One region of the Sporosarcina sp. QA0331 genome, then DNA from elsewhere that is predicted to be linked to it. Evidence: riboswitches for the same ligand, from Rfam matches in the RefSeq annotation. Region 1 holds a riboswitch; each other region holds the start of a gene.

Region 1 (8,028 bases):
GTGGCAAGGCGGAAGAAGGGGAAACAATTTCTGAAGCTGCGATTCGTGAAACGATAGAAGAAACAGGTGTGACAATTACAGATCTCGTCAAGTTTGCTGAATATGTTGTTAGGAGCAATGTGACATTTTGCAAGGCAGTGTTCACAGGGAAAGTATTCAGCATTGAAGAAAACCCCCAGTTGTTTGAGACAGAAGGTGCATTATGGATAACGGACGAACAATTGGCAAACTGCGATGAATTAAGTTTTCATATGAAAGATGCTGGGATGGTTGAAATTCGAAAGTGGGTGGATACATATGTTTCCTAATGGGGCGATTTTGCACAGAAGGGAATATCCATCCCCAAATCCACATATCTATCTTGAAGAAATAACGTATTGGTCGGATGGATTGAAAGTGAAAGGGTTGCTTGCTGAACCGATAAGCGGAGGCAACTATGAAGGGATTATTTACTTGCGCGGAGGCATTCAGCATGTCGGCATGGTACGACCTGCCCGGATTGCACAGTTCGCTTCACAAGGCTTTGTCGTCTTTGCTCCGTATTACCGTGGAAACAGAGGCGGGGAAGGGCGTGACGAGTTTGCCGGAGACGATCGGCAAGATGCAGTCAATGCTGTTGAAGTCATAAAGCAAAGTCCGAAGTTGAACAAGGACCGTATCCATCTGTATGCATTTTCCCGTGGAGGCATTATGGCACTTTGGACAGCGATTTTACGAGAGGACATTACATCAGTTGTAACATGGGCCGGTGTCTCGGATGTTATTTTTACATATAATGAACGGGAAGATATGCGCCGCATGATGAAGAGGGTCATTGGCGGCACGCCGAATAGTATGCCCGATGCATACAGAGAGCGCACGGCGTTATTCAAGGTGGATGAAATTGATGCTCCCATTTTGATCATACACGGGATGAAGGATGATAATGTTTCATTTGAACAGGCAATCTTACTTGAAGATGCTTTACGTGATAAAGATAAAGAGTACGACACTTGGTACTTCCCTGAGTATACTCATTACTTTCCGCCAGCTCATAATGCACAAATCGTCAGGGATTTATGTCATTGGATGAGACAGCAGGGGAATGAATAAGATCAATAAAAAAACAACCGTCATGGTTGTTTTTTTGTGGCTTTATTCACCCTGAATACTGCAAACTACTTGTCCAACGGCTTTAGCAGCAACAAGTAGTGCGTCTTCGTCGATATCGAATTTGGGATGATGATTGAAATATGGTTTTTCAACTCCTTTAGGAGTGCAGCCGATATAAAAGAAACAAGCCGGGAATCTTTCAGCATAGTATGCAAAATCTTCGGAAGGAGCCATTGGTGGTACTTCTTTTACCTCTGTTATTTCTTTCACATTTGCATTTATCAATGCTACAGCCACTTTTTCAGTCAGCTCAGGATTATTGTATAGTGGAGGATAATCTGGTGTGTATGTAAGGTCGCATTGTACATCGAACTCCGCTTCTAGTCCTTTGGCTAGGCGTTTGAGTTCCCGTTCGATCGTTTCTTGCGTTTCAACCGTCATATAACGAATATCCCCTTCAAGCACTACACTGTCTTTAATGACATTAAATGTGCCTGCTCCATCGAACGATCCAATTGTAATGACCCCAATGTCAAAAGGGCTAAGTCTACGACTAATAATTGTTTGAACTGCTGTGACAAAGTGAGCTCCTGCAACAATGGCATCATTCGCCAAATGAGGGGAGGAACCGTGTCCGCCTCTGCCTTGTATTTTTAGTTTCATATAAGCCCGTCCATTGAAAGCATAGCCTTTGTTGAAACCTACCATTCCAGCTGAAGCAATTGGCAATAGGTGAATGCCATACACTTCATCCAAATCATCCAGCACTCCGGATTCGATAATGCTTTTTGCCCCGCCTGGAGGAACCTCTTCAGCATGTTGATGAATGATTTTTATCGTCCCGGCTAATTCCGATTTCAGTTGGATTAAACAATCCGCCAGTATTAGCATATAGGCTGTATGTCCATCATGTCCGCAAGCATGCATGACCCCTTCATTTTTCGACTTGAAAGGAACTGGTGTTTCTTCAACGATTGGCAAAGCATCAAAATCTGCACGCAATCCAATTGTTTTACCGGGTTTTCCGCCTTTAATTGTAACGATAATTCCGTATCCATTTCCAACGTTCGTTTGAATTCCGACATCCTTGCCTTTGTAGAAGTCGGCTATATACTGAGCTGTTTTTTCTTCTTTAAATGACAGCTCGGGGTATTCATGCAAGTGGCGGCGGATTTCAATCATTTCATTTTTACGGTCGTCAAGCATGTTCATTAATTTATCTTTCACGATATCCACTCCCTTAATTAGCTTCGCTTTTCCCGGCATTATTAGGAACCATAAAGATGATTGATAATAATGCGATTCCGGCGAAAATGACATTGGCGATAATGCCTCCGGTAGCTGCAGTGTCAACACCGCTACTTTCTGATAGCATAGCATATACTGTCGCTGAGATTGCGACTCCAAAAGCTGAACCGAGAGAACTTGCCATTTTATAAATTCCAGAAGCGGCGCCTATTTTCTCGTCCGGCGCGTTCGATACAGCAGTGTCTGTAGATGGTGTTGCATAAATACCTAAACCTAATCCGAACAAAGCGAAACCAATAAAAACAACGACAGTATAAGCAACATCCGGTAAGAAAGTTAAGCCCATCACTCCAACGCCAATCAACGTCAAAATCGTACCCCAAAGCATCGGTTTTTTCGCACCGATTCTTTGAAGAATCTTTTCACCTACACGAATCATAGCAAGTACGGCAACTAAATAACCGATAGAGAGCATCCCCGATTGGAATGATGTAAATCCTCTACCTTCCTGTACATACGTATTCGCGACGACTAGCGTTCCGGCGACAGCATTGAGTAAAAAGTTAGAGACAGTTGCACCAGTATACGGAGCATTTTTAAACAATTTGAAATCAATCAATGCGTTTTCTTTACCGTTCTCGACTTTAATAAACGCAATAGCACCAATAATTGCAACGGCTATCAATACGGCTGTTATCCAGTTTGTCCATCCGATTTCATCACCTTGTGTAATGAATATATTTAACGCAAGCATTGTAATGATAAATACAATAAGTCCGCCAATATCGAATTTGGAATTACCTGTTTGTTTCGCTTTACTTTCCGGTGTGTCTTTTATGAGCCACAATGCAAGAATTGCAAAGATAATGGAGAAGATAAAAATCCATTTCCATCCCATATATGTTGCGATCGCACCGCCTAATAAGGAACAGACACCTGAACCTCCCCAAGAACCAATCGACCAATAACTGAGCGCACGTTGTCGTTCTGCCCCTTCAAAATAGTCTTTCACTAAAGCGATTGTTGAAGGCATAATACATGCGGCTGATAATCCTTGAATGATCCGGCCGATAATGAGTAGTAGTGAGCCGTTTGTTAACACTAAGCAAAGTGAGCCGATAATGCTTAGAATGAGACCGATATTTGTTAGTTTCTTTCGTCCGAATTTATCGGCAAGCCCACCTGCTGCTACAATAAAAATACCCGAGAAAAGTGCAGTTAAACTAATGGCAATGTTCAATGTCCCTGAAGAGACACCTAAATCAGTTTGTACTGCTGGAACGACGTTCACCATTGCTTGGGCGAACAACCAAAACGTCAGGACTCCAAATACGATTCCTGTTATTAATTTATTCGTACCTTTATAAGCAGTTGTCATATTTAGCTCTCCTTTTTGTAAGTCCTCAGTTCATTGTTTGCAGGCGGACTGATTCTATGCATGCAGATACTTATGAGGGGAGAGATACTATTTGCAAAATAATAAAAAGATCCTGATGCAATTTGCACCAGGATCTTCTTTTATTGTATTATGCGTTTGGTCCGCCTTTTTGAGTGATTTCTTCAGAAACATGACCGAATTTCTTGAAGTTCTCACGGAAAAGGTCCGCCAACTCTTTCGCTTTTTGATCATAAGCCGCTGGATCGCTCCAAGCGTTACGAGGGTTCAATACTTCAGTCGGTACACCGTCAATTGCTTTTGGCATAGCAAGGCCGAAAATTGCATTCTCTTCGTATTCCACATCGTTCAATTCGCCAGCGATTGCTGCACGGACCATTGTACGTGTATGTTTCAAAGACATACGATGACCTACGCCGTAAACTCCACCAGTCCATCCTGTGTTGACAAGGAAGACTTGTGCATCATGTTCGTCGATTTTCTTCCCTAGCATTTCTGCGTAGACCGTTGCAGGCAATGGGAGGAAAGGGGCACCAAAGCATGTAGAGAATGTCGCTTCCGGTGAAGTGACGCCGCGCTCAGTTCCTGCTAGCTTCGAAGTGAAGCCGCTTAGGAAGTGATACATCGCTTGTTCCTTCGTTAATTTGGAGATTGGAGGCAATACGCCGAATGCATCCGCTGTTAAGAAGACAATTGCTTTCGGATGTCCCGCAACAGATGGCATCACGATGTTTTCGATATTATGGATCGGGTACGCTGCACGTGTATTTTCAGTCAATGAATTATCGTCGTAATCCGGCTTGCGTGTCTTTTCATCCAAGACGACGTTTTCCAAGACCGAACCGAAACGGATCGCTCCGTAAATTTCAGGTTCTTTCTCTTGTGAGAGATTAATCGTTTTCGCGTAGCATCCGCCTTCGATGTTGAATACACCGTTTGCGGACCAGCCATGCTCATCATCACCAATTAACTTGCGGTTAGCATCTGCGGAAAGCGTCGTTTTTCCTGTTCCGGAAAGACCGAAGAATAAAGCGACATCTCCTTCTTCGCCAACGTTTGCAGAGCAGTGCATGGATAGGATTCCGCGCTCTGGGAGCAAGTAGTTCATAACGGAGAAAATAGATTTTTTCATTTCTCCCGCATATTCCGTACCGCCAATCAACACAATACGCTTCTCAAGTGATACAATGATGAAGGTTTCGGATTTCGTTCCGTCTACTGCCGGATCTGCTTTAAATGTCGGAGCAGCGATAACCGTGAATTGAGCTTCATGCGTTTTCAATTCTTCCTCAGTAGGGCGAATGAAAAGATTGTTTACGAATAAGTTTTGCCATGCGAATTCATTGATGACTTGGATGGACAGCTGAGATGCTTTATCTGCCCCAGCAAATCCTTTGAATACGAATAGCTCTTCTTTAGCTTTTAAATGATTTAGGACTTTCTTATATAATGAATCAAAGATTTCAGGTGAAATCGGGCGGTTCACTTTGCCCCAGTCGATTTTGTCTTTTGAAGATTCTTCTTCGACAATATACTTATCCTCAGGAGAACGGCCAGTATACTTTCCTGTCTCCGCAGTAAGTGCGCCATCTGCAGAAAGTTTCGCTTCTCCACGGGAAGTTGCTTTTTCAACCAGTTCCGCCACTGAAGGCTGTATGTTTACGTTGTTGCCTGAAAGTAACTCGTGTAATCCGTTTTCAATTTTAGCTGAAATCATTTTAAGTACCGTCCTTTGCATGTAATCCCAGTTGGTGGGTTTCATCACATTTCGTAAATAGTATAACACATTTAGAATAATAATCTATACTAATTCAAAACTCAAGCAAATATGCATAAAAATGTTTGACAAAGTACAAACTTTTTCGTAGGATTATTTATTGAACGGATACTCTTATCCCGAGCTGGCGGAGGGACAGGCCCTATGAAGCCCGGCAACCTGCGTGGACCATTTTGGCCGCGAGAAGGTGCCAAACCTGGAGCAAGGTGAATTCCTTGGACGATAAGAGTGAAAGGTGCTGCTTTTGAAATTATGCCTTTCCTCATGTATATTTACGTGAGCGAAGGGCTTTTTTATTGAATGAATTAAGCCCTTAATCCTTGTGTATGTTGACGTCGACTCTCTAGGCGCTGAACTTACTGGGACAATTAGAGTACCGTATCAATATTTGCAAGCTTTTAAGGAGGAAATGACAATGACAAATCGCCGATTGTTCACTTCAGAATCGGTAACTGAAGGCCATCCGGATAAAATGTGCGATCAGATTTCTGACGCCATTTTGGATGCCATCTTAGAGGAAGATCCGAATGCACGTGTAGCCTGTGAAACGACAATTACGACAGGACTCGTTTTGGTCATCGGAGAAATTACGACAACAACTTATGTAGACATACCGAAAGTCGTACGGGACACAGTGAAGGAAATTGGCTATACACGCGCTAAGTTCGGATTCGACTGGGAGACGTCATCCGTATTGACGTCCATCGATGAACAATCTCCTGACATCGCGGCAAGTGTCGATCAGGCCCTTGAAGCACGTGAAGGGACAATGACGGATGAAGAGCTCGAAGCGATCGGAGCAGGAGACCAAGGGCTAATGTTCGGATATGCTTGCAATGAAACACCTGAGCTTATGCCGATGCCGATCAGCTTATCCCATAAGCTTTCACGCAGACTTGCGCAAGTGAGAAAAGATGAAACTCTTGAGTATTTGCGCCCCGATGGAAAAACACAAGTGACAGTAGAGTATGATGAGAACAACCGTCCTGTAAGAATAGATACGATTGTCATTTCGACTCAACATCATCCTGATATTACACTTGAACAAATTCAACAAGACATTAAAGAACATGTCATTTACCCAGTTGTGCCAGCAGAGTTGTTAGATGAAGAAACAAAATACTTCATCAACCCATCTGGCCGTTTCGTCATCGGCGGACCACAAGGGGATGCAGGCTTGACAGGTCGGAAGATCATCGTTGACACATATGGCGGCTACGCGCGTCACGGTGGCGGAGCATTCTCCGGTAAAGATGCGACGAAAGTGGACCGTTCAGCATCATATGCTGCGCGCTACGTAGCGAAAAATATCGTTGCTGCAGGACTTGCAGATCGTTGTGAAGTTCAATTGGCTTATGCAATCGGTGTTGCAAAACCTGTTTCAATTTCAATTGATACGTTCGGAACAGGCAAACTCGAGGAAAGCAAGCTAGCGGAAATCGTGCGCGAACTATTCGATCTACGCCCTGCCGGTATTATTAAAATGCTTGACCTTCGCCGTCCGATTTACAAACAAACAGCGGCATATGGCCATTTTGGACGTACCGATGTGGAACTCCCTTGGGAGCAGACGGACAAAGCGGAAGATTTGATAGTGAAAGCTGGATTGACTCTTTAATATCTATAATGAAATCAGCAGCACTTCATCGGATACTCGATGAGTACTGCTGATTTTTGTTTAGCCAACAGAGTAAGGAATCTAAGAATCATTAATTTCTCAAAGCGACATTGTTTAACAGATGAAGGAACCTAACGAGAGTCATAGCGTTTATAATAGTAATAAAAAGTGAGGATGGGATTCTATAATGGCTATTAGTTTATGGTTGTTCCTATTAGTTGGCTTTGTTGCTTTGATCATAGTTGCAGGCATTATCATATTACTCGTTTCAAATAAATAAAGATGCTGCCCAATTGGACAGCACCCTTTCATTTTTGCATCTCTTTATAAATCCTGCCTTTTTCAACATAGCTGTTCAAAACACGTTTCATCTCCGCTCGATCTTCATCATTCAATTCGCGGACGACTTTTGCAGGGGAGCCGAAAGCCAAACAGCCAGGCGGTATTTTCTTACCGGGCGGGACGAGGCTGCCTGCACCGATGAAAGCTCCTTCGCCGATTTCGGCTCCGTCCAAAATGATTGATCCCATACCGATGAGTGCACCTTTGCGGACAATACAACTATGTAAAAGAGCTTTATGGCCGACCGTAACATCGTCTTCGATGAGCAATGTATTGCCTGGACTCTGATGAAGGCAGCTTAAATCTTGGATGCTCACTCGCTCGCCGATAATCGTCGGGGCGACATCTCCTCGGATGACCGTATTGAACCAAATGGAACTGTTTGCCCCGATCGTCACATCGCCAGTGATCGTTGCATACTCCGCAACGTAGACGGATGGGTCGATTTGTGGTGACTTTCCGTTGTAAGGATAAATCATGAACGTCTCTCCTTTTCTAAAAATCATGTATAATTTATCGTATCATAAAACTTTCATTAACATAAAGGGGAGGTGA
Region 2 (8,028 bases), 1.7 Mb from region 1:
AGCAATGGCTGCTTATATTATTGCAAATGGAGCGGCGGCTTACGATCATGAAGTGACAATCTTCCATACGTTCTGGGGATTGAATACACTCCGGAAAGAAGAGCATGTTCCCGTGAAGAAAGGGTTCCTTGAAAAGATGTTTGGGAAAATGATGCCTCGTGGTGCTAATAAGATGGGCATCTCGAAAATGAATATGGCTGGAATGGGACCAAAAATGATTAAGCACGTCATCGAAAAACATAATGCGATGACGCTTCCCCAATTGATTGAACTAGCGCAAGAACAGGATATTAAACTTGTCGCTTGTACGATGACGATGGATTTGTTAGGTCTTCATCAAGACGAATTGCTAGATGGGATTGACTATGCAGGGGTAGCTGCTTATTTAGCTGATGCACAAGATGGCAGTGTGAATTTATTTATCTAAATTAGGAGGAAACAACATGAATGAAGTGACAGCAAAAGAAATCGAAACAAAATTATCTGCTGGGCAACCGCTGAACATTATCGATGTCCGTGAAGTCGACGAAGTAGCTGAAGGTAAAATTCCTGGCGCGATCAATATCCCTTTAGGGTTGTTGGAGTTCCGCATGAACGAATTGGATAAAGCGAAGGAATATATTATGGTTTGTCGCTCTGGCGGACGCAGCGGGCAGGCAACGAAGTTCTTGGAAAGTTACGGATACCAAGTCATAAATATGACTGGCGGTATGTTGGCTTGGGAAGGCCCTACTAAGTAATTTTTTATAAAGAAAAATATACCCCTGCGGGTACTTGGAGAGACGGAAAATGATAAAAGCAGATCACATAATCGATGCGAAAGGCTTGGCGTGCCCAATGCCAGTCGTCAAGACGAGAAAAGCAATGAAAGAGTTGGAACTCGGTAGTGTCCTTGAGGTTCAGGCAACCGATAAAGGTTCTTCCGCCGACCTCAAAGCTTGGGCGGGAAGTTCAGGACATCAATTTTTAGGCACAACGGAAGAAGATGGAGTGCTTACCCATTATTTACGAAAATCCGAAGGAGGGGAAAAAGAGGAAATGAGCTATCCTCATGTCGTTTCCAATGAAGAATTGGAAACCGCACTTTCGAACCGAGAGGAGATTGTTTTATTGGATGTCCGTGAAGCTGCGGAATTCGCTTTCGGCCATATTTCAGGAGCGCAGTCGCTGCCTCTTGGTGATATTGAAAAATCTTTTAACGAATTAGATAAAGAAGCTTCTATCTACATTGTTTGCCGATCAGGCAATCGGAGCGACATGGCTGCACAAAAACTTGCTGTAGCAGGATTCAAGAACGTAAAAAATGTTGTACCCGGCATGAGTGGATGGAACGGTCCCATAGAAAAATCTATTTAATAACGAACTTTGCTAGATAGGAGGAGATAAGTATGACAGTAACACCAATGACGGCTGCGGAAGTCGCAAAAAAGGTGATCAATAAAGAGAACTTCTTCATTTTGGATGTCCGTAATGAAGATGCATTCGCAGATTGGAAAATTGAAGGGGATAACATTCAATACTTGAATGTCCCATATTTCGATCTATTGGACGGTGTAGAAGAAATTCTTCCACAAATCCCGACCGATCAAGATATTATCGTCATCTGTGCAAAGGAAGGCTCTTCAGTTTTCGTCGCGGAAATGCTTGCTGAAGAGGGACGTGATGTTTCCTATTTACAAGGAGGCATGAAGGCGTGGAGCGAGCATTTGGAGCCGGTGAAAATAGGTGACTTGAAGGATGGCGGCTCGATTTATCAATTCGTGCGCATCGGAAAAGGTTGCCTTTCTTACATGATCATGTCAAACGGTGAAGCGGTCATTGTAGATGCGACAAGAATGACGGATGTCTTCCTTGATTTCGCGAAACAATTGGACGTGAAAATTACGAACGTACTCGATACACATTTGCACGCTGATCATATTTCCGGCGGGCGTAAAATTGCCGAAGCCGTGAATGGAACATACTGGCTCCCGCCGAAAGACGCGAAAGAAGTAACGTTTGCATACGAACCGTTAGAAGATGGCCGTGTCATAACTGTAGGGACATCGAAAATCGATATTCAGGCGCTCTATTCACCGGGCCATACAATCGGCTCCACTTCGTTTATTGTCGATGACGCTTATTTATTGACAGGAGACATTTTATTCATTGATTCAATCGGGAGACCTGACCTTGCGGGATTGGCGGAAGATTGGGTCGGTGATTTGCGGGAGACTTTGTATAGCCGCTACCGCGAGTTAGCGAAGGATCTTCTCGTTCTTCCGGCGCACTTCATGATTATCGAAGAATTGAATGACGACGGAAGTGTCTCCGAAAAGTTAGGGAAGCTATTTGAGGTTAACCACGGTTTGAATATTAAGGATGAACAGGAATTCAGGCAATTGGTGACGGGAAACTTGCCTCCTCAACCGAACGCATACCAAGAAATCCGTCAAATGAACATGGGTAAAATTGCGCCAAATGAGGAAACACAGCGTGAAATGGAAATTGGACCGAACCGTTGCGCGGTACGGTGACAAATTAATTATAAGGAGAAGATGACCAAATGGACGTAAAAAAAGTATTAGACGCAAAAGGGTTGGCATGCCCAATGCCGGTTGTACGAACAAGAAAGGCAATTAAGGAATTGGAAGTAGGAGAAATTATAGAAATTCAAGCGACTGACAAAGGTTCGGTTGCTGATTTGACAGCATGGGCAAAATCAAGCGGCCATGAAATGATTGACCAAAAAGAAGAAGCAGGCGTCTTCATGTTCTGGATTAAGAAAGCTGAATAAAGGGTGGGGGTATCTAAACAGATACCCTTTTCCTAATTAAGGAGAGTGATTTTATGGATTTGACATTTCTCGTTACCATTTTTCTCATTGGATTTATAGGGTCCTTCGTTTCCGGCATGGTCGGAATCGGTGGATCAATTATCAAATATCCGATGCTATTATACATTCCGCCATTGCTCGGAATTGCCGCATTCTCTGCACACGAAGTGTCAGGAATCAGTGCAATCCAAGTGTTCTTCGCGACAATATCCGGAGTGTGGGCGTACCGGAAAGGCGGATATCTTAACAAGACATTGATCATTTATATGGGAAGTGCGATTTTAGTCGGAAGCTTTATCGGAGGGTATGGTTCCAATTTGATATCAGAAGGAAGCATCAATCTCGTGTATGGCATTTTGGCAACGATTGCGGCCGTCATGATGTTCATTCCGAAAAAAGGACTGGATGATATTCCGGCGGATCAAGTCGTTTTCAATAAATGGCTTGCAGCCGTACTTGCTTTCATCGTCGGCATTGCTGCTGGGATTGTCGGAGCTGCAGGTGCTTTTATTCTAGTTCCGATCATGCTCGTCGTTTTGAAAATCCCGACACGCATGACAATTGCAACGTCACTTGCTATCACATTCATCTCATCGATCGGTTCGACGGTAGGGAAGATCGTGACTGACCAAGTTCTTTACGGACCAGCCGCCATCATGATTGTAGCGAGTATCCTTGCTGCTCCACTAGGGGCAAAGGCGGGACAGAAGATGAATACGAAAATATTGCAGGGTATATTGGCGGTGTTGATTTTAGGGACGGCTGTGAAGATTTGGTTGGATTTTTGATAAGGATAGCATAAGAAAAAACAGAAGCCTCATTCCGAGTGCTTCTGTTTTTTCTTGAATGATGCACGAATCCGTGGTTCAGTCCCTTTTCGAATTCGCTTGAAGTTTTCGATATGCTTCCAGATCGCCATTAAGGAAAGCAACACGGCAATCAGTATCGGCCAATAACCATCGAGCCAAACGGCCATGACGAAGAGAGTAATATAGAGCATGAAGACGCCGATGACAAGAATGTCGGTGAGAAGGGCAACCAGTATGAATAAAGCAAGCCCGGCAAGCCCGAATCGCCAATCGATGGCGAAAAGTACACCGATTACGGTAGCCGTTCCTTTACCACCGTTGAACTTCATATAGAACGGAAAATTATGGCCGAATATAACGGCTGCGCCGACAACAAATAATAACAATATGATAGATTCTACAGGCAGTCCGAAATGTCCTGCTAGCAATCTTACCGCAATGACCGCGAGAACGCCTTTGCCGATATCAATTAATGCAACAAGAGCGCCATACCGTTTCCCGAGAACAATCATCGCATTCGACGCCCCAGCATTTTTCACACCAGTCTCTTTTAAATTAACCCCAGAAATCCAATGTGCAACTGTCGAACCGTGCAAGCAGCCGACTAAATAACCACAAATGACTATGCCCAAAATCCATAACGTCATATAAATCCTCCAAAATTAATATATTCATATGCACCAACGTCCAAAGCCTGTTGAATCGCGTCCAAAGCAAGTAGCTGCACGTCCAAAGAAGGCCCTCCCGCGTCCAAAGTGAGTGTCTGCGCGTCCAAAGAGGGTGCTTCCGTGTCCAAAGCAAGTGTCCACGCGACCAAAGAGGCAGGTTCCACGTCCGATGCAAGCACACCTGCGCCGTCAGTCCAATTACTAAAACTATTATAACATCAGAGATAAAGCGGAAGTTTCAGAAAAAAATAAATTCACCTCTTGACTTTTCAAAAAGAGTCTCCTATACTGTTCAACAAGATGAAAAACTGAATACCCAAACTCTTATCAAGAGCGGCGGAGGGACTAGGCCCTGCGATGCCCGGCAACCGGCAAGTGACGAACTTGCAAAGGTGCTACTTCCTACAGATTCGTGCAAACGGTCTGAAAGATAAGAGGAGGAATAAGCGAAAGCGTAACCCTTCTCTTAGCGAAAGGGGTTATTTTTTTTATTCCAAAAACCCCCAACGCCTCCGCATTGCCTTTTCATCTTAAAAAAATCCACTGGAGGTAATAAAAATGACAAACCAACTTCAACCAGAAACTCTTCTTTTACACGGAGGCCAAAAGCCGGATCCTATTACAGGTTCACGCGCTGTGCCGATCCACCGTACTACTGCATTTGTTTTCCGCGATACTGAACATGCCCAAAACTTATTCGGCTTGCAAGAAGCAGGCAATATTTACACAAGAATCACGAATCCGACTGTTGCTGTCTTTGAAGAAAGAGTTGCACTTTTAGAAGGTGGAACAGCCGCTGTCGCTCTTTCTTCCGGTATGGCCGCTATCGCCTTTTCCATTTTGAACATTGCTGGAGTTGGGGACGAGATCGTCGCGGCGGGCAACCTATACGGTGGAACGTATAATCTATTCGCCGTCACGCTTCCTCGCTACGGCATCAATGTAAAATTCGTCGATGCAGAAAACCCTGAAAACTTCCGTGCTGCAATCACGGACAAAACAAAAGCGATATTCGCTGAAACAATCGGGAACCCGAGCCTTCAAGTGCTCGATATCGAAGCGGTCGCAAACATTGCGCATGAGAATGAAATCCCGTTCATCATCGATAACACATTTGCATCCCCATACGGATCGAATCCAATCGAGTTCGGGGCGGACGTTGTCATTCATTCCGCGACGAAATGGATCGGCGGCCATGGAACAACAATCGGCGGCGTCGTTGTAGACGCGGGGAAATTCGACTGGACGAGAGGGAAATTCCCTGGCTTTACAGAGCCTGATACAACGTACAACGGACTTCGATACGGTATTGACACTGCGGCAGCTGCATTTGCGACAAAGCTTCGCGTCCAATTACTGCGCGACTTCGGGCCTTGCCTAGATCCGGATAGTGCTTTCAACTTCCTACAAGGGCTAGAGACGCTTCATTTGCGTGTTACTCGTCATAACGAAAATGCCGTTAAAGTGGCTGAGTTCCTAAAATCGCATCCATCTGTAGAGTGGGTAACATACGCAGGATTGGAAGACCATCCGACGTATGAAAATGCTAAGAAATACTTGAAAAATGGCTTCGGCTCCATCATCGTCTTCGGTATTAAAGGTGGACGTGAAGCAGGACGCAAAGTGATCGACAATATTACGTTGTGGTCACACGTAGCGAATGTAGGGGATGCAAAATCACTTATCATCCATCCTGCATCGACGACACATCAGCAATTGTCTGCTGAGGACTTGAAAAAGACGGGAACGCCAGAAGAATTGATCCGTCTGTCTGTCGGACTTGAGTCTACGGAAGATACGATTGCAGACTTGCAGCAGGCGATTGAGAAAGCTGCGCCTGTCGAAGTCCGATAATAGAGCGACTTTGATTTAAAATGACAAAGCAAAGTTAGGAAGGAAGGGTGGTATAATGCCGTCAATTAAAGTGGCCATACTCGGTTTTGGTACGGTCGGTGAAGGTGTGTATAGAATCCTGCAGGAGAAGCGGGAGGAGATTAAAGAGAGCACTGGTTTCACAGTTGATGTCGTATCCATCCTTGTGAAAGACAAGGCGAAAAGACGCAAGCCGATTCAAGGAGCGAAATTCACCGACGACATTCAGGAAATATGGAATAATCCCGAAATCGATGTTATCTTCGAAGCAATTGTCGGGGAAGAGCCTGCCTATACGTTTTTGTCGGAAGCGATTGAGAAGGGCTGCCACATTATTACTGCGAATAAAAAGATGTTCGCTAAACACGGACCTGCATTACTGAAGCATGCAGAATTCCGCAATGTGCAAGTCGGATTCGAAGCGACAACAGCTGGCGGCGTCCCGATTATCCGGACAGTGACAAATCTTATTGCAGGCGACCGTATCAAACGGATTCAAGGTATTTTAAACGGGACGTCAAATTTCATTTTGACAAAAATGCGTAAAGAAGGTTCTTCGTTCAAAGCAGCTCTCTTGCATGCCCAGAAAAACGGGTACGCGGAAGCGGATCCTGCGGATGACGTGGACGGTACGGACGCTTTCCGCAAGCTGATGATTTTAAGTTCGCTCGCTTTCGGCAGGCAGCCCGATTGGGATGACGTACCGGTTATCGGAATTGATCATTTGGAGTCAATCGATATTATCGATGCATCCAAAGGTGATCTTCGCTATCGCCACGTAGCTGATATTTGGAAGGACAAAAAAGGAAAGCTGCAAGCGACGGTAGGACCGGTTTTGATCGGGGCGGATCATCCGCTGTACAGCATAGACGGTGTCGACAATGCAATCATTGTAGATACCGAGTATTTAGGACCGTTAACTTTGGTAGGACCCGGCGCTGGCATGTATCCAACAGGAAGTGCAATGATTGCCGATTTATTGCATATTATTCGTCAACACGAATCAGTTCTAGTGCCGAACTAAAAAAGTGGAGGAGGAATCTTAGATTCCACCCTCCACTTTTTTGTTTTCATTATACGCTGTCTTTCACTTTCTGTTTTCTTGGTCGCTCACTCTTAGGCCGTTCACTTTGCAATGCTTTGATCAGAGAAACGATCATTAGCAAAATGATGAAGGAGAACGGCAAGGCGGCAATGATGATCGTGTTTTGGAGCGCAGTCAATCCGTTTACGGATAATAGTATAATCGCAATGGCTGACTGGATGACACCCCAAATAATCTTCACGTTATTCGGCGGGGTCAATGAACCATACGTGGACTGCATGCCTAATACGAACGTCGCTGAGTCCGCGGAAGTGATGAAAAACGATGCAATGAGAAGAACTGCGACTACAGAAATGAAGAATGACCATGGCATCGAATGGAACATTTCAAAAATCGTTAGTTCAGTATCTGTTTTCGCTAAGTCTGCAATCCCTTCACGTTGCATATTGATAGCGGTTGTCCCGAAAGCTGAAAACCAGAAAGCACTCAAAATGGTTGGTGCCAACATGACCACAACCATGAATTCCCTGATCGTTCTTCCTTTCGATACACGTGCGATAAACATGCTGACAAATGGTGCCCAAGAGATCCACCAAGCCCAATAGAAGATCGTCCAGGTATCAAGCCATTCACGGTGAGCATCGTTCAATGGAGCAGTACGGAAACTCATCGAAACGAGATTGGCAAGATAACCTCCAATTGAATCGGTGAACACATTGAATATAAGCAAAGTCGGCCCTACGATGAGGACGAAGCCTAATATGGCAAGAGCAAGAATCAGGTTTGTATTCGACAAATACTTAATCCCTTTGCTAAGCC
Region 3 (8,028 bases), 1.1 Mb from region 1:
AGTCGCTTCGCCCGTGCGGCCATCCGTCAATGCATAGCCAAGCATCGAGTCGACGCCTTCTTTCGGGCTTGTGAAATCAGTGAAATAATACATATGGCCATTTTCATCGAACACCGGACTGACATTCGACTCCGTCCCTTCATCTGAAGGCAGCTTCACATCCTTCTTCCCGACGACTGAATTCCAGAATCCGTGGACGTATTTTCCGAAGTAGCTGTTTTGCAAGCTGACCGCTTCGGGTGAAACCGCCCCATCGATAAATTCAGGGACGTTCGAAAGCGGATATTGGCTCACTTCACCCGTACCCGGATCTACCATGACGACCCCTTGGACATCAAAACCGTTTCTCGCTGTAATGAATTCCCCATAGGAACGTATATAATGTGGTTTTCCATCATCATCAATTTCAAGCTGCACATCACCATAAAAGATGAGATCCGGCACCGCCATCCGCATATGTCGCTCCACTTGTTTGTGGAAGTACGATGAAGGTGTATAAGCCATTTCTGTTTTCACGAACTTCGGATTGTCTGCCGAATCGGTCGCGCTCATCGTGAAGTAGCCAGGTGTCGTCTTCCCATTCATCCATTTGAAGAATCCCGAAAACTCGACAGGCGCGATATAGACAAACTTTCCATCCACTTTTTGAATCTGCAAGTTGCCAAGCTCATAATAACTCGTATTCGGCACTTGGCCGAATGCTTTCTTCATTTTATTTCGAGCAAATTTTGGTGGTACACTTGCAGGCGTCTTCGTTTCATCAAACGCCTTAATTTCCACTTGTTGATCCATTTCGACCGCTTTATATTTTTGATTTGCATTGAATAGCGGCGCACTAAGGATGAACGCACTTCCCGCTAACGCAGCCAATAACAGGACAATTTTGGCGCTTCGTTCCTTCCCAGTTGCAAGCACGACTCCCGCTACAGTTACGACAAGGAATAACGCCCACAACGACGTCCAATTCCTATCCAGATTCGTGACGTAATAAAGGGCGAATGTGAGAACCGCCATGAGCACTACGGTTGCTGACAATGCACCAATTCGATTAAAGGCTGGCTTCCCTTCTTTAGAAACCGACGTGAACGGCACGATCACCATCGCGGAAACGATACCGACGACAATTGAAAATAGCAGTAAATTTATCATGTGAACACTCTTTTCTATTAAAAATTAATCTCCCCTAACTATACGGATGAAGCAGCGAAACGATTCATCTTTTTGACCAAGTTTTTGAATCCTACCGCCCCGAACTTCCGTACAAGATATGAGAGAAAGGAGTTGAGTTATTATGCAGACGAATGTTTTTAGCACCGATAAGCTGCCAGGCAAAATGTCAGCAGCTAAAAAAGTTTATTATTATCTAGCCCTTATCGGCTTCGGAGCGTTTGGCATCGTTCTATTATACTTGGCCGTAGATACATTTTTGGATGGAGAGTGGCTACTGGCAGCCCTGCTCGGCGGCATTTCCCTATTCATCGGATGGATATGCATTCAACTTCTAAAGCTGCCCCGGCAAAAAGGGCCGACAACGTTCACAAAGGTGGAGGAACGAGATGGCTACACACTTTATTTCGCCAATGAGTGGACCGGCGAAACGAAATCCATCACTTTCCGCTACGACCAAATAACCGATCTGCTTATCGGCCTATGGACGAATCCCGGGTTCAAAGGAAGGAAAAACGATTATATCGGAGCACGTCTTCTTTATCGATATCGAGAGGAAAATGGGAATATGAAATATTCCGAGACGGTCATCATCAGTGAGCCATCGCTGGAAGAATGGGTTAAAACGATTAAGGAACATCAACTTCCTGCACGAATAACGAACAGAAACATTTCCACAGTAACAGAAGCTCAGTTTGACGACATGCTCGAAACGATTGAAGCAATACCTTTTGACGGTTCGATTTCGGTGAAGGAGTATTTCATGCAGCAAGAGGACTTTTCTTTATGGCAGCCGCCATCAATGAAAAAGGGCAACCCACCAAGTTGAGACTCATCAACTTGAAGGATCGCCCTTTACTAATATAATCAATTCGTAACCGGTTGTTTCACCAACGGCGCCATGTCGATTTCAAATCCAAGGTCCTCGAGCATTTGCCGGTCCCGGTCACTTTCCTGACCGGCCGTCGTCAAATAGTCTCCAACAAATATTGAATTTGCAGGATAGAGGCCGAATGGCTGAAGTGAGCGCAAATTCACTTCACGTCCACCCGAAATCCTGATTTCCTTAGTCGGATTCATAAAGCGGAACAAGCAAAGCACTTTTAAGCAATAGCGCGGCGTCAGCTCATTCGTTCCTTCGAGGGGCGTCCCATCCACCGCATGTAAGAAGTTCACAGGAATCGAATCGGCATCCATCGCATGCAAGCTGCGCGCCATCGCGATAACGTCTTCCTTCGTCTCCCGCATGCCGATAATCACGCCTGAACAAGGCGAGATCCCTGCTTCCTTCGCCAGTTCCACCGTATTCACACGGTCGTCATACGTGTGAGACGTCGTTATGCTTTTATGATGCGCGGCAGATGTATTGATGTTGTGGTTATACCTATCGACGCCAGCTTCTTTCAAACGTTTTGCCTGTTCAGGTTTCAAGATGCCCAAACAAGCGCATACAGTCATATTGCTATGCTTCGCCTTAATTTCCTTGACGGAATCAATGACGATTTCAAGCTCCCGGTTGACCGGTCCCCTCCCGCTTGCAACGATACAATACGTACCCGCATTCAAGGACACCGCCCGTTCTGCACCCGCCACAATTTCTTCCTGCTTCATCATTGCGTATTTTTCAATTGGTGCTTTTGATACGATCGACTGTGCACAATATCCACAGTTTTCCGGGCATAAGCCGGATTTGGTGTTAATGATCATGTTGAGTTTCACTTTATTCCCGAAATAACGCTTTCGAATTTTATAGGACGCATGCAGCAATGGAAGCAGCTCATCGTCCGGGCTATCCAGAATTGTACGTGCTTCTACGTTTGATAAGACATCACCTGCAAGAACACGGTCTGCCAACTCCTCATAGTTCGTCAACGCGTACGCCTCACTTTCAACACCTTATACATCCGGTGGCCGAAAATCCCAGCTAAAATCGCCAGAAGTATGTCTTTCGGCAACGGCGGTACCATCCAGATCCAAGCCACCTTATAGGTGAAGGCGTCAGGCGCCGCAGCCCAAAGTTTATAAGCGGCATACATCCAATTCGTTCCGAACAGATAATTCACACTCATACCAACCAAAGCGGCAATGACATAGCTCTGCAAACTTCCGTTCCTCTCAACAATTTTCCCCGCAATATACGCAACGAATATGAACGAGACGACGAAGCCAAAGGTCGGTACTAGAATGAAGCCGAACCCGCCTTGGAATTTTGAAAAAATAGGCGCCCCCGCCAAGCCGACGATCATATAGACCGTCATCGCAGTTGCCCCAAGCCGGCTACCGAGCAGAAGTCCCGCCAACACGGCGAAAAATGTTTGTAAAGTGATCGGCACCCCACCAATTACTAGAAATGGGACGAACGTAGTAATATTTGCCCCGATCATCATCAATGCCGCAAACATCCCACAGTAGACGAGACTGAGCGCACTCATCCCGCTTTTCGTTTTCACTGAAGCTGTTGTCATAATCCACCTCGTAATTTGAGTTATCTACTATAGAATATAAGTTAACTCAAAATGTGTCAACTTCATTTTCAATTAAGTTAACCTAAATCAAATAAATAAAAAAACCGACAGCATGAGTCGCTATCGATTTCTGTATTAACGCTTCTTGTCTTCACTTTTCGGAAATAAAAAATGGGCAATCAAGCCGCTTAAGATAGCTGCACCTACCGTAATCCACACTCTTGACATCCCCGGCACTTCTTGATGATCCTTATGGAGCATCCACCATGAAATTCCAGCGACAAGGAGTGCAATCGGAATGGAAAATTTGAAGATCCTCAACGAATTCACCTTCTACTTTTTGTTCATACGCCTATTCTATCACAATTCACCTATTGACGTAGCAGACATTTAACGATATGATGTTTTAAATTATTCAAACAACTGCATATCAAATTCTTATCAAGAGAAGCTGAGGGACTGGCCCGTCGAAGCTTCAGCAACCAGCCGTTTTCGGTCAGGTGCTAATTCCAGCGGGTTCATTTCGGCCTGACAGATGAGAAGGAGCGAGATTTCACTTGTAAAGCCTTCTTTTTTAGCGAAGGCTTTTTTATTTTTCATTGCTGTCGAAATTTTTTGTATAAGAATATGCAGAGTTGAAGAGAGGATGATTCTGATGAGATTGCTTGATCGGTTGAAAGATTATGTACTAGTGGCAGATGGCGCAATGGGGACGCTGCTTTATTCATATGGCATTGACTTTAGTTATGAGGAATTGAACGTTGAAAAGCCGGAAATCATTGAGAAGATCCATCGAGAGTATATCGACGCGGGGGCGGATGTGATTCAGACGAATACATATGGCGCCAATTCCCTTAAGCTCGCCCGCTACGGTTTAGAGCACCGAGTGAAGGAATTCAACGAGGCAGCGATTCAGATTGCAAAGCGTGCAGCAACTCCTGGCAATCAATATGTGCTCGGGACAATCGGAGGACTGCGCGGCATCCGGAAAAGCGACGCTTCTATCGCCGAAGTGTTGACGATGATGCGCGAACAGGCAGATGTTTTGCTTTCCGGCGATCCCGACGGACTGTTGTTGGAAACATATTATGATTTTGAAGAGCTATCGGCCGTCGTCACTGAATTGCGAAAGCTGACGGATATTCCACTCATTGCACAAGTGGCAATGGATGAGCCCGGCATCTTGCAAAATGGGATGAATCTGAATGATGCCCTTCACCAATTGGAATCAATAGGTGCAGATATTGTCGGCGTTAATTGCCGGCTAGGCCCGTACCATACGATTCAAGCTTTTGAAAAAGTGACAATTCCAGAGCGGGCATTCTTATCAGCAGCCCCGAATGCAAGCTTGCTCGACGTCGAGGAAGGCCGGATCGTCTACGCGTCTGAAGCAGACTATTTCGGTCGTGCAGCAACGTTTCTTCGTGAAGAGGGTGTACGTCTCATCGGCGGATGCTGCGGAACTACGCCGAAACATATTGCAGCTGCGAAAAAGCAATTGGCGGGATTGCCGCCGATAACGGAAAAGACCGTCACGCCACAAAAGCCAATCGTCATCCGGGAAGCGGAGCCTGCAAAACACGAACCGCTTCACATAAAAGCGAAGACAGAGCGAACGGTCATCGTAGAGCTCGACACCCCTCGCCATTTGGAAACCGAGCAGTACTTCGAAGGAGCGAATAAATTATATGCAGCCGGTGTAGATGCCGTCACAATGGCGGACAATTCCCTTGCCTCCCCTCGCATTAGCAACATGGCGATGGGCTCAATTTTGAAGCATGAGCATCACGTACGGCCGCTTGTCCACTTGACGTGTCGCGACCATAACTTGATCGGTTTGCAATCTCATTTGATGGGGCTTGATGCACTAGGAATCCATGACATCCTTGCTGTTACTGGCGACCCGACGAAGGTTGGCGACTTCCCAGGCGCTACAAGCGTCTATGATGTATCAAGCATGGAGCTGTTGCAGCTTATTAAACAATTGAACGAAGGAATTTCCTTCACAGGCAAGCCGCTTCGCAAAAAAGCGAAATTCTCGGTCGCCGCTGCATTTAATCCGAATGTCCGTGTTCTAGACCGTGCCGTTCAGCGGCTTGAAAAGAAAATTGAATGTGGGGCCGATTATTTCATTACCCAGCCCGTCTATACAAAAGAGAAAATCGTCGACATTTACGAAGCGACGAAGCATTTGGATACACCGATTTTCATCGGCATCATGCCGCTTACGAATATAAGGAATGCGGAATTCCTGCACCATGAAGTGCCTGGCATTAAGCTATCCGAAGAGGTGCTCGAAAGGATGGCCGCTTGCGGGGATGACCGTGAAAAAGCGACTCAGGAAGGCATCAATATCGCGAAGGAACTGATCGACACTGCCGCCGAGCTATTCAACGGCATCTACATTATTACGCCATTCCTCCGCTATGACATGTCATTGGAACTGATCAATCATATAAAGCAGCTTGATGCGGAGAAGGAGAGGAATATCGTCCATGCCTAAACATCCAATCGAACAACAACTGAAAAACAGAATTCTCATCATAGACGGTGCGATGGGCACGATGCTGCAAGCGGAAGACCTTTCCGCGGACGATTTCGGCGGCGAAGAATACGAAGGCTGCAATGAATACTTGAACATCCTCCGCCCTGATATTCTTGATAAAATCCACCGCGCCTATTTAGAGGCGGGTGCAGATATCATCTGTACAAATACATTTGGGGGCACTCCCCTCGTACTGGACGAATTCAGCCTCGGTCACCGCGCTTCTGAAATCAACAAAAAGGCTGTGGAAATCGCGAAACAGTGCGCAGCCGATTACTCGACACCTGAGCGGCCGCGTTTCGTCGCCGGTGCTATCGGTCCGACTACGAAGACTCTGTCCGTCACCGGAGGGATTACATTCGATAAGCTTTCCGAGGACTTCTACGTTCAGGCGAAGGCGTTGATTGAAGGCGGCGCTGATCTTCTATTGATGGAAACGAGCCAAGATATGCTCAATGTAAAAGCCGGAACGATCGGAATCAAGCGGGCATTCGACGAAACAGGCATTGAGTTGCCCGTTATGATCTCCGGGACGATCGAGCCGATGGGAACGACATTGGCCGGTCAAAGCATCGAAGCGTTTTATATTTCCATCGAGCATATTAAGCCGCTTTCAGTAGGGTTGAACTGTGCGACAGGTCCGGAATTCATGACAGATCATCTGCGCTCGCTTTCAGATCTTGCAACGAGCTTTGTCACTTGTTATCCGAACGCCGGGCTGCCGGATGAAGAAGGCCATTACCATGAATCGCCTGAATCGTTATCGCAAAAGCTAAGAGGATTTGCGGATAAAGGATGGCTAAACATGGTTGGCGGATGTTGTGGAACGACGCCTGACCATATTCGTGCAATCCGCGAGGCGGTGGACGGACTCGCTCCACGACAAAAGCCGGAGAACGGGCATGATCATGCCGTTTCGGGTATCGAACCTTTATTGTACGACCCATCGATGCGCCCCTTGTTAATCGGTGAGCGGACGAACGTCATCGGGTCGAGGAAATTCAAACGGTTGATCGTTGAAGAGAAGTTCGAAGAAGCTTCCGAGATTGCACGTGCTCAAGTGCGCGGCGGTGCCCATGTCCTCGACATTTGTCTTGCAAACCCGGACCGAGATGAACTTGAGGATATGAAGAATTTCATGCAGGAAGTCGTTAAAAAGGTGAAGGTGCCTCTCGTTATCGATTCGACTGATGAAAAAGTGATTGAAGAGGCGTTGAAATTCTCCCAAGGGAAAGCAATCATCAACTCCATCAACTTGGAGGATGGCGAAGAACGGTTCGACGCGGTGCTTCCTCTCGTGAAAAAATTTGGCGCTGCCGTCGTCGTCGGGACAATCGACGAAGTCGGGATGGCGGTGACGCGGGAACGGAAACTAGAAATCGCCGAACGCTCCTATGACTTGCTTGTGAACAAATGGGGACTCGCTCCTGAAGATATCATTTTCGATCCGCTCGTGTTCCCTGTCGGAACAGGTGATGCGCAATACATCGGGTCGGCAGTTGAAACAATCGAAGGCATCCGGCTGATCAAAGAGAAAATGCCGCGGTCGTTGACGACGCTAGGTGTAAGCAACGTCTCTTTCGGACTTCCCCCTGTCGGCCGGGAAGTGCTGAACGCGGTGTATTTGTATCATTGCACCCAGGCGGGACTCGATTACGCGATTGTCAATACAGAGAAGTTGGAACGTTACGCATCGATTCCCGAGAACGAAATAAACCTTGCGAACGATCTTCTATTCCATACGACAGATCAGACGCTAGCAGATTTCACTGATTTCTACCGGGATAAGAAAAAGGAGAAAACCGAAGACGATATTCCAAAGACGGTACCTGAGCGGCTTGCGTATTATGT
Region 4 (8,028 bases), 1.9 Mb from region 1:
GGTATATATGCATTAAAAAACCGGACAATACACGAATGGAAAGTGTTGTCCGGTTTGCTATGTTTACTGATGTGATTTTGCTTCCAATGCTTGCGCGTGACTTACTTTAACTTCGCTTAAAAGTGCTGCGTCTGTCAGTAAGTCAAGCCCTGTTTTTGCAAGCGCTTCTGCGCCGATCAGGAGCGCTTCCATACCGCGATCAGATTTGGCTGCTTCGCGGAACGGTACAGTATGTCCGATCAAATCATCATCACCAATTTTAATATAAGGATGGGCAGTAGGCACTTCATAACTGATATTTCCTGCATCTGTCGATCCAAGACCTTTTCTTTTTTCAGTATAGACGATTTCCCCAAGAGATTCGAGGTTGTTTTTCACTGCTTGATCAAGTGCGTCTGTAATGACGAAATCTTTCACTTCATTTTGAAAGCGTTCGATTTTGACAGTAGCGCCAGTAGAAAGTGCGGCACCTTCTGCAATATTCCGTATTTTTGCCGCGATTTCTTCTGTCCGTTTCCAAGTGGACGCGCGAATGAAAAACCGTGCTGAAGCATATTCGGGAATTATGTTCGGCGCTTCGCCGCCATGTGTAATGATGCCGTGCACACGGATATCTTGCGGGAATTGTTGACGAAGTGCATTAATACCGTTGAAGAGTAATATGACTGCGTCAAGTGCGTTAATGCCATGCTCGGGTGCACCTGAAGCATGGGCTGGCTTGCCGTAAAAATGGAAATCCAATGGATCGACAGCTAACGAGTTTGACGTTACGCCTGTTTTTCCGGAAGGATGGGCCATTAATGCAACGTCTACATCACTTAAATAACCGTGGCGGACGAAACTTCCTTTGGCACTGCCGTTTGGACCGCCTTCTTCTGCAGGAGTTCCTAGGACGACCACTTTTCCGCCAGTAGATTCAAGTTCTTTGGAAAGTGCAATCGCAGCGGCGACACTCGTCGTTCCAATAATATTATGTCCGCAAGCATGGCCGATTCCTGGCAGGGCATCGTATTCTGCCAAATAAGCAATTGTCGGACCTGGTTTCGAACTTGAGAACTGTGCGTAAAACGCGGTTTCGTGACCTGCAACATTTGTTTCCACTTCGAACCCTTCGGAGCGAAGCAAAGTCGTTAATTGCTCACAGGCAAAATACTCTTCATTTCCGATTTCAGGGTTGGCGTGGATCGATAGGCTCGTTTCAACAAAGCGTGCACGATTTTCCGTTAAAAATGAATGGATTTGATTGGTTGTCGTCGTCAATTTACTCTTCCCCCTTCAATTGTTCGAATGTATCGATTAGCTGATCTTGCGGTATGTTCAATAAAATTGAGCCGCCATTCGTTTCTTCTTCAATTGCTTTCTTCACTTGTTCAGACTGGTAAAGCTCGATGATTTTTAAATACGTCTCGTTTTGTGCATCCTCCGCACGTGCTGCAAAGACATTCACATAAGGTAAGGCGTTTTCACTGTCGCCATCTTCCAAAAAGATTGGATCCTCAATAGGATTGAACCCGGCCTGTCCAGCGATCCCGTTGTTGATAAGGGATGCTGCAACATCTTGTAGTACACGGGGCGTCTGTTGCGCAACCATAGGGATGATTTCCAAGTTTTTAGGGTTCTCTTCTATGGATGTTGTATCTCCGAAAAGTCCAGTGCCTTCTTTTAATTTGATGAGGCCTGCAGTTTCCAATAATCGTAAAGCACGTCCTAAATTAGAAGGGTCATCGGGAACCGCAATTTTGTCGCCTTCTTTTATGTCGGAAATATCGTCAAGCTTATCGGAATAAATGCCGAGCGGAGCGATAACAGTTGAACCAATCGGTACGATATCAACATTGTTCTCTTCAGCAAATTGACTTAAAAATGCGATATGCTGGAATGAATTCAAATCGATGTCGCCATTGGCAAGCGCATTGTTCGGTAATGTGTAGTCCGCGAATTCTTTCAACTCAATTGTAATGCCTTCTTCTTTCGCCAACTCTTTTAGCACATTCCACTGCTCACCGTCTGCTCCAGTAACACCAATTACTACAACATCATCGTTAGCAGATCCATTATTACCGCAGGCAGCAAGAATGGATAGCAGTAAAAGAATTCCAAGTGATTTAATAATGTTTTTCATAGTGAATCCTCCAATTGTTTTTTATTTAAAAATGTTTCAATTTGAATTTGTTAACGGCGCATCACTTTCTTAGATAAGAAGTTTCCGATCCATTGCGCAAACTGAACAAGAATAATCAGAATAACGACCGTAACAAACATGACTGAACTGTCGAATCGTTGGTAGCCATGCGTCATCGCAACGTGGCCCAATCCGCCACCGCCAACTGTCCCTGCAACAGCTGAAAAGTCGATCAAACCGACCGTAACGAAAGTCAATCCAAGGATGAGTGGTCCAAGCGCTTCAGGGATCAATACTGTGAAAATGATTTGGCGCGGACTTGCTCCCATTGCTTCAGCAGCTTCGATGACACCCGGATCGATACTGATCAAGTTGTTTTCGACGACTCTTGCGACAACGAACGATGCAGCAATCGTCATTGGGAAAATGGCAGCCGCCGTCCCGATCGTCGTTCCAATCACTTCGCGTGTAACAGGTGAAAGAACGAAAAGCAAAATGATGAAAGGAATCGGACGAATGATGTTAATAAAGAAATTTAGTAAACCTGAAATGAACCGATTTTCAAGTATATTTCCTTCTCTTGTGGTAAACAGAAGAATGCCTAATGCCATCCCGATAATTGAACTAAAAACCAAAGTTCCTAAAACCATCGTAATCGTTTCACCGGTCGCCTCTACAATACGAATCCAAAACGTCTCCCAATTAACTTTCATTTGTATTCACCTCCTCAATGTCCACGATATCTTTCAATTCCTGGATACAAGCTGTCACTGCATCATTTTTTCCTTCGAATGAAACGACTAGATTGCCAAAAAACTGTTGCTGCAGTTCCCGGATAGAACCGTAAATGATATTGAAATCAATTTGATGCTTTCGAGTAACTGTTGATAAAATAGGGTCGCTTGCCCGTTCCCCTTTGAAAATGATGCGGTACAAAGTGGTTCCGCCTTTTGCCCGCCATTCATTAAGCAGTTGAGGGGAGGGCAAGCTTTGTTCAGTGGCGGCTATGAATTCTTTTGTCGTTGCATGCTGAGGATTGGTAAATGTTTCGAACACTTCGCCTTGTTCAATAACTATCCCCGTCTCCATTACGGCAACACGGTTGCAGACAGATTGGATAACCTGCATTTCGTGTGTGATCAGCAGGATTGTAATCCCTAATTCCCGATTCACTTTTTGCAATAGATTCAAAATATCACGCGTCGTGTTCGGGTCAAGTGCGGACGTCGCTTCGTCGCATAGCAGAATTTCCGGGTCTGTTGCAAGTGCGCGGGCAATGCCGACACGCTGTTTTTGCCCTCCTGATAATTGCTCGGGATAACTTTTCGCTTTATCCGCAAGACCTACGAATTGAAGAAGTTGTTTCACTTTTGCGTTCCGTTCTGCTTTAGGTACCTTTGATAGTTTCAAAGGGTATTCGACATTTTGTTCCACAGTGCGGGAAGAAAAGAGATTGAAGTTTTGAAATACCATTCCGATCTTTCTGCGCACTCCCCGAAGCTGTTTAGGCTTCAGTTCATGCAAGGGAGTTTTTTTGATAAGAATTTTCCCTTCAGTCGGACGTTCCAGGCCGTTGACAAGTCGGATCAATGTGCTCTTTCCGGCCCCGCTGAATCCGATAATGCCAAAAATATCGCCTTCCTCAACGTCAAATGTCACCTTTTTGACTGCTTCGACTTTCCTGTTTCCGACAACAAATGTTTTCGATACATTTTCGAATGTAATCATAAAATCCCCTCCAAATAAAAACGCCTTCTTTTTCCATATCTATAAGAAGATATGAAAAAAGAAGGCGTTTCTACTAAATTTGTAGAATATGAAAAAGCTTCTCTCTTCTTATCTTCCAAACAGAAAACTGTTTGCAGGAATTGGCACGTAGTTTAAAAAAACCGTTGCCGAGATGTCATAGGGCCTGTCCCTCAATCTCTCTTGATAAGAAATTTTGTATGAAATTTGAATTGCTTACAACTTTACCACGATTAAAAATAATGTCAACTAAGTTTATTAGTTTTGTTGAAGATTAAATATATAAATAAGTCTAATTATTATAAGTGGAGGAAGGATGAAGTTCCGTTCTTCTTGGTACGATGACGGTTTATATTCAATTAAATTTGTTGCATTTAACCGCAAAAAGTACCTGTCAATTTTGAAGGTAAACGTGGATTTTTTCGATCATACAAGCGGGATAAGTGCCTGGTTAGTTGTAAAATAATGTAGTTAGTTTATAATTAGTACCAGGTACTAAATGTTGATGATAACGGGAGGGCAACATGTATAAATTAACAGCCGCATTGGCAAAGTTCATCTTTTTCATCATTATCAAAATCGAATTAAAGAATATACACAAACTACCTGAAAATGGGGGATACGTAATTACGTGTGCACATCGAGGATGGTTGGAAATTATCGCGCTCGGTATTTCATTGCCTCGACCGATTCACTTCATGGCAAAGAAGGAACTCTTTAGAATAAAAATAGTTGCTGCTTTCTTAACGAACATTAAAGCTTTTCCAATTGACCGTGAAAACCCGTCACCTAGTAGTATTAAAAAGCCTATAAAATTACTGAAGTCCGGAGAAATTGTTGGGATATTTCCAAGTGGAACAAGGACAGCAGAGGGTGCCCCAGCAAAGCGCGGAGCCGTCACCATAGCTGGTCTGGCAAGAGTCCCGATTGTTCCGGTCACATATAAAGGGCCAGCGAATTTGAAAGACATTTGGAAATGCCGAAAAGCGACAATCACAATTGGCGATCATTTCTTTGTCGAGAAAGCGGGCAAAGAAGAAATCAGTACATATACGGAGAAATTAGAAAGGGAAATCAATTAGCTTGAAAATATAGAAGCAGGCATGTTTCTTGTAACCTTTTCCATCCCGATGAAGTCTACGTTTACAAGGACGGTGATTCATTTGAAAAGGAAATTTACCGCTTCACTTATTGGAATGATCCTATTGCTGCCTATGACGGGCTGTGGAACAAGTACTAATCAAAGCAGTCTTCAAATTGCTGAAGGAGTTGAATTTGGAGAAATGGATTATGAAACAATCGTTGAACCGAACAACGAATTGGGCTTCAAGTTACTAAAAGAAATCGAAGCGGATGATGACGGTAATCTGTTCATTTCTCCGACGAGTCTAATGATGGCGCTGGCGATGGTTTATAACGGCGCGGACGGAGTGACGAAGGAAGAAATCTCGAAAGCTTTACAAATGGAAGGGATAGACCCGATAGACCTGAATAAAGCAAATGCCTCCTTTATGACGATGCTGAATAAAGACAACGACGCCATTCAACTTCAAGTCGCCAACTCCATTTGGCTAAACGACCAATATAAGTTTCAAGACGGATTTGCTAATCAATCAAAGGATTATTTCAACGCGAAAATCATGGAAATTGACATTACGAGCAATGATTCGCCAAAACAAATCAATGACTGGGTGAAAAAAGCGACAAATGGCAAAATCGACAAAATGGTCGATGAACCGTTGGATGATAATCTAGTTGCGATGCTGTTGAACGCCATTTATTTCAAAGGAGATTGGACATATCCATTTGATAAAAAAGAGACTAATGATAAAGCGTTCTATCTCAATGACGGAACTGATAAAGAAGTATCTTTCATGAAGTTGCAGGAGAAGTTATTGTACATGGCGAACAGTGAATTCCAAGCCATTCAACTGCCGTATGCGGATGGCGAAATGAGCATGACAGTCATCTTGCCGAATGAAGGCGTTGGTTTAGATGTATTTCAAAGTACTTTAACAAATGGTAAATGGGAAGAAATTCAATCGGGGATGAATAGCACGCGTGGAACGATTCTTCTTCCGAAGTTCAAAATGTCGTATGAAACGGAACTAAATGATGCACTGGAAGCCCTCGGCATGGTAAGCGCATTCTCTGGTAATGCAGATTTTAGCAAGATGGTTGAAGGTGATGCTTCGCTGTTCATTAGCAAAGTTAAACAAAAAACATATATCGATGTGAATGAAGAAGGAACCGAAGCAGCTGCTGTGACAGGTATTCAAGTGGACACTACTTCTGCGCCTGTAGACGACCCATTCGTCATGGATGTGAACCGACCGTTTTTCTTTGCGATTACCGATGATGAAACAGGAGTTGTTTTGTTCATGGGCGTTGTCGCGAATCCTGAAATGTAGAAAAATTCAATTGTGAAAACGAAACATTCATGCTAAACTATTCTTACTATAAATCGGACGGAGGTGAGGAATGATGTTGGACACTGTGTATGCACGTGAAAGTTTACTGGAATATTTAGCCACTTCATGTGCGATTACTCATGAAATTACCGTCAACGGGATACGTATGCCCTTTTTTAGACAATTTCAGTAATCACACAGCTGTTTAGCACATCATTTCTTACTATTGAAGTAGGAAGGGATTGCTCAGTGGCAGTCTAATATTGTAGACAATCTCATTATTCTTTGGTGCGTTCCTCAGACTGATTGAAAGCGCTTGTCAGTCGAGGCGCGCAGGATGAGGCGGAAGCGAATAGAACTTTAGTTCATGAGCTTACAACGAATCCAAGCAACGAAGAATGCGAGCGCTTGTCAACAGTCTGAGGCTGCCTAGACGCAGTCTTTTTTTGTGCTTTCCTTGCTGTGAAATCAGAGAGGAAGCGGAAAATTATGATCTGTACAATACAACAAGTAAGCAAAATGTTAGGTGGCAACACCATTTTTGAAAATCTTTCATTGGACATTAAAACAGGTGACAAACTAGGTGTCGTCGGACGAAACGGAAGCGGGAAAACGACGTTATTCAAGCTCATTGCGGATGTCGAACGGCCGGATGCTGGGCGCATCCATTTTAAGAAAGGTTCCAAAATCGGATATTTATCGCAAATCCCTTCATTCGAACAGCCGATGACCGGATATGAAGTGCTTCAAAGCGCATTTGCGGAATTAAGAACCATTCAACAGCAGCTATCCGAAATGGAAATGGAATTATCGAATCCGGATACGGCGGACATGGAGCGGCTGCTTCTTCGATACGGCCAATTGCAGGATGAGTTTGTCCGTCGCGACGGGTACGCGATGGATTCGGAAATCGAAAAGATTATTAACGGTCTACAATTACGTGCGTTCGTCGAGCAGGATTTCAGCCAGATGAGCGGCGGGGAACAGACGAAAATCATGTTAGGGAAGCTACTGCTCACAGAGCCGGATTTACTTCTATTAGATGAACCTACGAACCATTTGGATCTATTCGCGGTCGAATGGCTGGAGGCATATTTAACGGAATATGCAGGGACAGTCGTCATCATTTCACATGACCGTTATTTCCTTGATAACGTCGTGACAAAGATAGCGGATCTGGAAGACGGAGAGCTTCATCTGTACTACGGCAATTACAGTTCATTCGTCAAAGAAAAAGAAGAGCGGCTCCTGCGCGAATTCCAGGACTATGAGGAGCAACAGAAGAAGATCAAGAAAATGAAAGAGGCAATCAAGCGGCTTCGTATATGGGCGAACGAAGCGAATCCGCCGAATGCGGGTTTGCATCGGCAAGCGAGAAATATGGAGCGGGCGCTTGAACGAATGGAGAAGCTGCGGAAGCCGTTAATTGATCCTCGAAAAATGGCATTGTCCTTTGAGGCTGCGCCGAGAAGCGGCAAGGAAGTCGTCATCATGCAAGAAGCTGTAAAATCATTCGGTACAAATGAATTATTGCGCGGCGCCAATCTACAGGTTCTTTGGAAGGACCGGGCGGCGATTGTTGGACGGAATGGAAGCGGGAAAACGACTGTACTGAAAATGCTTCTAGCCGAGCTTGCCCCCGACGAAGGGGTTTGCAAATTGGGGGCCAGTGTAAAAGTGGGATTCTTGTCGCAACACTTCGCGATCAATGAACCTAAAGCCCGTCTGATTGACGTATTCCGTAAAGAT

Evidence for each region. Region 1 has a riboswitch for S-adenosylmethionine ahead of metK (methionine adenosyltransferase). Riboswitches for the same ligand answer to the same signal wherever they lie in the genome.
Region 2: another riboswitch for S-adenosylmethionine. It lies ahead of AC0L13_RS00865 (O-acetylhomoserine aminocarboxypropyltransferase/cysteine synthase family protein); the one in region 1 lies ahead of metK (methionine adenosyltransferase).
Region 3: another riboswitch for S-adenosylmethionine. It lies ahead of AC0L13_RS18900 (bifunctional homocysteine S-methyltransferase/methylenetetrahydrofolate reductase); the one in region 1 lies ahead of metK (methionine adenosyltransferase).
Region 4: another riboswitch for S-adenosylmethionine. It lies ahead of AC0L13_RS01740 (methionine ABC transporter ATP-binding protein); the one in region 1 lies ahead of metK (methionine adenosyltransferase).

Annotation. Positions count from the first base shown of each region.
Region 1 is NZ_CM147850.1:2,559,458-2,567,485, reverse strand. It holds gene AC0L13_RS12905 (NUDIX hydrolase) at 1-308, shown strand, start outside; gene AC0L13_RS12900 (alpha/beta hydrolase family protein) at 298-1,092, shown strand; gene AC0L13_RS12895 (amidohydrolase) at 1,135-2,319, opposite strand; gene AC0L13_RS12890 (MFS transporter) at 2,333-3,718, opposite strand; gene pckA (phosphoenolpyruvate carboxykinase (ATP)) at 3,867-5,453, opposite strand; SAM riboswitch class I at 5,625-5,742, shown strand; gene metK (methionine adenosyltransferase) at 5,929-7,131, shown strand; gene AC0L13_RS12875 (gamma carbonic anhydrase) at 7,440-7,952, opposite strand.
Region 2 is NZ_CM147850.1:154,734-162,761, forward strand. It holds gene AC0L13_RS00825 (DsrE/DsrF/DrsH-like family protein) at 1-427, shown strand, start outside; gene AC0L13_RS00830 (rhodanese-like domain-containing protein) at 444-740, shown strand; gene AC0L13_RS00835 (sulfurtransferase TusA family protein) at 790-1,356, shown strand; gene AC0L13_RS00840 (MBL fold metallo-hydrolase) at 1,389-2,516, shown strand; gene AC0L13_RS00845 (sulfurtransferase TusA family protein) at 2,546-2,776, shown strand; gene AC0L13_RS00850 (sulfite exporter TauE/SafE family protein) at 2,830-3,603, shown strand; gene AC0L13_RS00855 (glycerol-3-phosphate acyltransferase) at 3,633-4,271, opposite strand; gene AC0L13_RS00860 (hypothetical protein) at 4,268-4,441, opposite strand; SAM riboswitch class I at 4,614-4,729, shown strand; gene AC0L13_RS00865 (O-acetylhomoserine aminocarboxypropyltransferase/cysteine synthase family protein) at 4,851-6,146, shown strand; gene AC0L13_RS00870 (homoserine dehydrogenase) at 6,202-7,188, shown strand; gene AC0L13_RS00875 (BCCT family transporter) at 7,238-8,028, opposite strand, start outside.
Region 3 is NZ_CM147850.1:3,703,832-3,711,859, forward strand. It holds gene AC0L13_RS18875 (hypothetical protein) at 1-1,149, opposite strand, end outside; gene AC0L13_RS18880 (hypothetical protein) at 1,292-1,996, shown strand; gene bioB (biotin synthase BioB) at 2,035-3,039, opposite strand; gene AC0L13_RS18890 (biotin transporter BioY) at 3,036-3,632, opposite strand; gene AC0L13_RS18895 (histidine kinase) at 3,768-3,953, opposite strand; SAM riboswitch class I at 4,068-4,174, shown strand; gene AC0L13_RS18900 (bifunctional homocysteine S-methyltransferase/methylenetetrahydrofolate reductase) at 4,288-6,135, shown strand; gene metH (methionine synthase) at 6,128-8,028, shown strand, end outside.
Region 4 is NZ_CM147850.1:333,957-341,984, forward strand. It holds gene AC0L13_RS01725 (M20 family metallopeptidase) at 64-1,260, opposite strand; gene AC0L13_RS01730 (MetQ/NlpA family ABC transporter substrate-binding protein) at 1,262-2,122, opposite strand; gene AC0L13_RS01735 (methionine ABC transporter permease) at 2,173-2,835, opposite strand; gene AC0L13_RS01740 (methionine ABC transporter ATP-binding protein) at 2,825-3,850, opposite strand; SAM riboswitch class I at 3,956-4,061, opposite strand; gene AC0L13_RS01745 (lysophospholipid acyltransferase family protein) at 4,393-4,950, shown strand; gene AC0L13_RS01750 (serpin family protein) at 5,032-6,279, shown strand; gene AC0L13_RS01755 (RAxF-45 family protein) at 6,353-6,472, shown strand; gene abc-f (ribosomal protection-like ABC-F family protein) at 6,769-8,028, shown strand, end outside.